DNA from 2 places in the Pantoea sp. XAF26B01_ASV70 genome. Region 2 is predicted to be linked to the other one. Evidence: predicted binding sites of a transcription regulator. Region 2 holds the regulator's gene; the other holds the start of a gene.

Region 1 (3,118 bases), 690 kb from region 2:
GTGCTGCGCGGCGTAATCCGCGGCGGTTAACAGCAGCGCGCCGCACAAGGCAGCCAGCGGCAGCGCGCCTTTGATACCGCCACATAGCCGACGAGCAATCTGCGGTGCCAGCAGCGCAATAAAGGAGACAGGACCGACCAGCGCGGTAGAGGCGGCGGTGAGGATCACGCCCGTCAGCATCAGCAAAACGCGGCTGCGTTCAACCGGTACGCCCAGCGCGCAGGCGGTGTCGTCACCCATCTCCAGCAGACGCATGCGCCGGGCCAGCATGCTTGTCGCCAGCAGCGCCAGCAGCAGCACGATAATCACCGGCGTCGTTTTCGCCCAGGTAATGCCGTTGAGTGAACCGGCGCTCCAGAGCCCGGCGCTCAGTGCCGCCTCCAGTGAGGCGCTGATAATCAGCCAGCTGTTCAGCGCCATCAGCAGCGCCCGCACGCTGATGCCCACAATGATCAGACGAAAGGTCTCCACGCCGTTGCGCCAGCTCAACAGCCAGACCACGCCCGCCGTGAGCAGTCCGCCAAGCAGTGCCGCCAGCGTCATGCCCTCCATGTTTTGCTGGAACAGCACCAGTGCCACCAGCACGCCGCTGTAAGCGCCGGTATTGAAACCCAGAATATCGGGGCTGCCCAGCGGGTTGCGCAGCAGCGACTGAAAAATTGCCCCGCTGACGCCCAGTGCCGCACCAATCAGCAGCGCCATCATGACACGCGGCAGTCGCCACTCCAGTACAATCAGCTGTATGTTACGCGCCGCCTCGCCGTTGATAAGGGCCCACAACTGGCTGGCGGAGATCGGTAAGGTGCCGCGCGTAATGCTCAGAAAGGTCAGCACCCCGCAGGCCACCAGCAGCATCAGCGCATTAATCATCACCCGTTTCATAGCTGCCCTCTTCCCGACTTGCGGCGCACCAGCACAATCAGCATCGGCGCGCCCAGTATGGCCGTGACAATCGACACGCGCAGTTCGCCCGGTACCAGCAGCCGTCCCAGAATATCGGCGGCCAGCAGCAAACAGGGGGTGATAAGAAGGGTTCCGGGCAGCATCCAGCGATGATCGTTACCCAGCAGCCAGCGGGCCAGATGTGGCGTCATTAAGCCGACAAAAGCGATGGGGCCGACAGCGGCTGTCGCCGCCCCACTCAGCAGCGCAATAGCCAGTAATCCCACCAGCTGGGTACGCATCACCCGGGTACCCAGCGCGGTCGCCATATCACCGCCCATACTCAGGCTGTTGAGCGAACGCGCCAGCAGCAGCGCCAGCAGGCTACCGGCGACTACCGCCGGAAAGGTGGTGCGCAGAATGGCAAAATTGCGGATATCCAGCGAGCCACTGTGCCAGAAACGCAGATGATCGTAGATGTCAGGATTGAGTAGCGATAAACCAGAGGTTAACCCCTCCAGCACCGCGCCCAGCGCCACGCCTGCCAGCGTCAGACGCACCGGATTAACGCGGCCACCGCCCAGCGCACCGGTCAGCGCCACCAGCAGGGAGGCCAGCAGTGCGCCCGTAAAGGCAAAGCCAAGCCAGTCCGCGGGGGAGTCAGCGCCAGACAGGGCGATGCCCAGCACTACCGCAAAGCCTGCACCGGCGTTGATACCGAGAATGCCGGGATCGGCCAGCGGATTGCGCGTCAGGCTCTGCATCAGCGCGCCCGCCAGACCTAAACTGATCCCGGCCAGCAGACCCGCCAGGGTGCGCGGCAGTCGGGCATCGCGCACGATGACACAATCGACGCGGTTACAGCCGCTGAATAAGGCCTGCGTGACATCATGAAAGGGGATAGATTTGGCACCCAGCATCAGGCTGAGCGCGAGAAGCAACAACAGCAGCATCCCTGAACCTGCTATTGCACGAAGTTGACGCATAACGTTTAAACCTTCACCGATTCATTGAGATCGCAGCACGAGTCATTATGATAATGATACTTGTTATCGTTATTAGTGATTTTTTGTATGTTACCATGACTCCCGGACTCAATGATGAGGAAAATGGGTGCAAAAAAGCGACGTTATGAACAAACCCTCCCACTTTATCGATCTCAGCCTGCTGAGAACCCACCCCGCCTTTCGCGCCATTTTTATCGCCCGCTTTATCTCCATCGTCGCCCTCGGCATGCTGGCGGTGGCGGTACCGGTTCAGATTCAGCAGCTAACGCAGTCGCCGCTGCTGGTGGGGCTGGCGGTGACGCTGGCCGGTGCCGGCATGTTTATCGGCCTGCTGACCGGCGGCGTGCTGGCGGATCGCTATGAGCGCCGACGTCTGATCCTGTTTGCCCGATCCACCTGTGGCCTGGGCTTTGTCGCCTTATGCATCAATGCCCTGCTCCCTTCGCCGTCGGTGATCGCCGTCTTTGTGCTGGGACTGTGGGATGGTTTTTTCGGCGCGATAGGCGTCACCGCGCTGCTGGCGGCGACGCCGGCGCTGGTCGGGCGTGAAAACCTGATGAAAGCAGGTGCGATTACCATGCTGACGGTGCGCTTTGGCGCGATTCTCTCCCCCGCCATTGCCGGACTGGTCATCGCGCAGGGCGGTGTGGCGTGGAACTACGGACTGGCGGCGTTCGGCACGTTGCTGACGGTGCTAACCCTGCTGCGGTTGCCGCGGCTGGCGCCACCGCCGCAGCCGCGTGAGCATCCGCTAAAAGCACTGGTCAGCGGCGTGCAATTCCTGTTTGCCAGCCCGATCGTTGGCATGGCGGCGCTGGTCGGCGCGCTGGTGACGTTAGCCAGCGCGGTGCGCGTGCTCTATCCGGCGCTGGCGCCACACTGGCAGGTCGGTGTGACGGAGTTAGGGCTGATGTATGCCGCCGTTCCGCTGGGTGCTGCCACAGGTGCCCTCACCAGCGGACGGCTGGCACAGTCACCGCAGCCGGGCCGCCTGATTCTGGCGAGTGCTATTGCTGCTTTCGTCGCGCTGGCTCTGTTCAGCCTGATGCCGTGGTTCAGCGCGAGTCTGGTCTGCCTCGCGGCCTTTGGCTATTTCAGTGCCATCAACAGCCTGGTGCAGTACGCGCTGATCCAGACGCTGACGCCTGATGCGCTGCTCGGCAGGATCAACAGCCTCTGGACAGCGCAGAATGTCACCGGCGATGCGATAGGTGCAGCGATGATTGGCG
Region 2 (3,118 bases):
CGCGGGCTTCGTCGTGTCGAACTGAAAATGAACAGTGACGCCGTCGATGCACTCAATACGCTGGCAGAACAGCGCAATCTCAGCCGTAGCGAACTGATTGAACAGATGCTACTGGCACAGCTCAAACTGGATTAATGCGGGCAAATCGCACGCAGAGGCAAATGTCGGGGCTTTAACCGTTCACCGGTTTTCTCTCGTCTGCTATTATTCGCTGAAATGTGCTGCGGCACACATCTCATCATCAGGATTTAAGAGGTTATTTTACTCATGGCACTCGTAGGCATCTTCTTCGGCAGCGATACCGGCAATACCGAAAACATTGCAAAAATGATCCAGAAACAGCTGGGTACAGATGTTGCAGAAGTCCATGACATCGCAAAAAGCACAAAAGAAGATCTGGAAGCGTTTGATATCCTGCTGCTGGGTATTCCGACCTGGTACTACGGCGAAGCGCAGTGCGACTGGGATGACTTTTTCCCGACGCTGGAAGAGATCGATTTTAACGGCAAGCTGGTTGCGCTGTTTGGCTGTGGCGACCAGGAAGATTACGCAGAGTATTTCTGTGATGCCATGGGCACGATTCGCGACATTATCGAACCGCACGGTGCCGTGATTGTCGGACACTGGCCAACTGAAGGCTATCACTTCGAAGCCTCGAAAGGCCTGGCCGATGATACCCACTTCCTGGGCCTGGCCATTGACGAAGATCGCCAGCCTGAGCTGACCAGCCAGCGTGTGGAGCAGTGGGTTAAGCAGATTTTTGATGAACTGCAGCTGAAAGAGATCATCGAAGCCTGATCCTGCCCGACTCAATGTGAGCGCCAGCTCACATTGAGGCAATGAAAATGCCTATAGAAATAATAGCCACATTTTTTTAACTTTCTCCGTTTAATCTGTAGAATACCCGCATCGATCTTCCGCTTATTTTCTCAGGCGGCAAGACTAAGTGATGTGCTAACAGACCTCTGTCAGAATCTTCCCCGGCCCGGTGACGAATCCCCAATAGCCCATGATGATTCAGACACGCCCTCTGGTTTTCATTTCATCGCTTCAGTTCTATAATGAGACGCAAATGAGAATGAGCACAGATCGACATTCAAGGCGATAAGCCACAAAAGTGAATATTAGTAACAGGACAAAATCCGCATGACTGACAACAACACCGCATTAAAGAAGGCTGGCCTGAAAGTAACGCTGCCCAGACTGAAAATTCTGGAAGTGCTTCAGGAACCTGAGTGCCATCACGTCAGTGCGGAAGATTTGTATAAACGCCTGATCGACATTGGCGAAGAGATTGGCCTGGCGACCGTTTACCGTGTTCTGAACCAGTTTGATGATGCCGGTATTGTGACTCGTCACAACTTTGAAGGCGGCAAGTCTGTCTTCGAACTGACGCAGCAGCATCACCACGATCACCTGATCTGCCTGGATTGCGGCAAGGTTATCGAGTTCAGCGACGAATCGATTGAAACGCGTCAGCGTGAAATCGCGACCCGCCATGGCATCAAGCTGACCAACCACAGCCTCTATCTCTATGGACACTGTACGCTGGGCGATTGCCGTGAAGACGAAACGCTGCACGACCAGTAACGCTGGCGCGGCCTGAAATAAAAAAACCGGTGAATTCACCGGTTTTTTTTCGTCTGTTTTCTGCCCTCACCTCAGGCGACCAGCGTCTCCTGCAGATAGCGCCAGCGTGGAATGGAGCTGCTGCAATCCAGAATGGCCAGCGAAATGCGGCTCTGGTTATTGCCGTTCATCATCTGCATTTCGCGATACTGTACGACGATCTCTTTTTCATGATGAGAGAGAATGACATGTTCACAGGTGGCAATGCGCATCCCTTCCCGCTGCCCTTGTAACTGCTGGAAAAGATCCTCGACCTCGTTCAGATTGTACTCTTTGCCCTTTGGGGTCACCATGCGAAATTCAGGATGAAAATAGGACATCAGCAGCTGGAAACTGTCATCAGATCCGGCTGGCTGATTAAAAATACGTTCAATGAGCTGATGTAAAACGACGACACTGTGTTTGGCTTCCTGGGCGAGAACTGTCATTTTTTTTCCTTCTGTAACCCGCTTTGCAACCTCTGAGAGCGGATAGCCTACCTGAAAGCTGACAATTCACATCCTGAAATTGATTAATTTTTTTAAACTCAGATTACTCCCACAAGTCGGTATTGAACCGGTTGTGGTTAGTGCAGAATAAACGTCGGCGATGGTAAAAATCGGGGCAATAAAAAAGGGCGATAAATCGCCCTTTTGTCATTTTATGAGGTCAGCCCCAAAAAATTTATTCGCCCGTTTTGGTCCAGGTATCACGAAGACCGACGGTGCGGTTAAACACCAGTTGCGTCGGTTTCGAGTAAACGCTGTCGGCGCAGAAATAACCTTCACGTTCAAACTGAAACGGTGTTGTCGGTTCCACATCGCGCAGGCTGGGTTCAACAAAGCCGTTTTTGATGGTCAGTGACTCAGGATTAATGACCGCCAGGAAATCCTCTGCAGCAGCCGGGTTTGGCACACTGAACAGACGATCATACAGACGGAACTCAGCTGGCTGCGCGTGATCCGCAGAAACCCAGTGAATCACGCCTTTGACTTTGCGGCCATCGGCTGGATCTTTGCTCAGCGTATCAACATCGCTGGTGCAGTAGATGCAGGTAATGTTGCCCGCTTCATCTTTGGCGACCCGCTCAGCACGAATCACATAGGCGTTACGCAGGCGGACTTCTTTGCCCAGCACCAGACGCTTATATTGTTTGTTCGCCTCTTCACGGAAATCCGCGCGATCGATCCAGATCTCGCGGCTGAACGGCACTTCACGCGTGCCCATCTCCGGTTTACCCGGATGATTTGGCATGGTGACGATTTCGCTATGGCCTGCTGGCAGGTTTTCGATCACCACTTTAAGCGGATCTAAAACCGCCATGGCGCGGGGCGCATTCTCGTTGAGATCATCGCGGATACAGGACTCCAGCGAAGCCATCTCCACGATGTTATCCTGCTTGGTCACGCCAATACGACGACAGAACTCACGGATAGAAGCGGCGGTGTAACCACGACGACGCAGACCTGAAACGGTCAGCATGCGCGGATCGTCCCACCCTTCTACGTGC

Evidence for each region. The regulator Fur, encoded in region 2, represses iron uptake genes when iron is present. The targets are predictions, from matches to a motif close to ATAATAATGAGAACNACTATCAA.
Region 1: the regulator Fur is predicted to act here: its motif matches at 1,922-1,944, upstream of fepD (Fe(3+)-siderophore ABC transporter permease).

Annotation. Positions count from the first base shown of each region.
Region 1 covers NZ_CM137251.1:3,744,609-3,747,726, forward strand. The annotation lists gene fepG (iron-enterobactin ABC transporter permease) at 1-882, opposite strand, end outside; gene fepD (Fe(3+)-siderophore ABC transporter permease) at 879-1,868, opposite strand; gene entS (enterobactin transporter EntS) at 2,014-3,118, shown strand, end outside.
Region 2 covers NZ_CM137251.1:3,059,499-3,062,616, forward strand. The annotation lists gene ybfE (LexA regulated protein) at 1-135, shown strand, start outside; gene fldA (flavodoxin FldA) at 268-798, shown strand; gene fur (ferric iron uptake transcriptional regulator) at 1,147-1,590, shown strand; gene ACX8ZY_RS14420 (hypothetical protein) at 1,662-2,057, opposite strand; gene glnS (glutamine--tRNA ligase) at 2,293-3,118, opposite strand, start outside.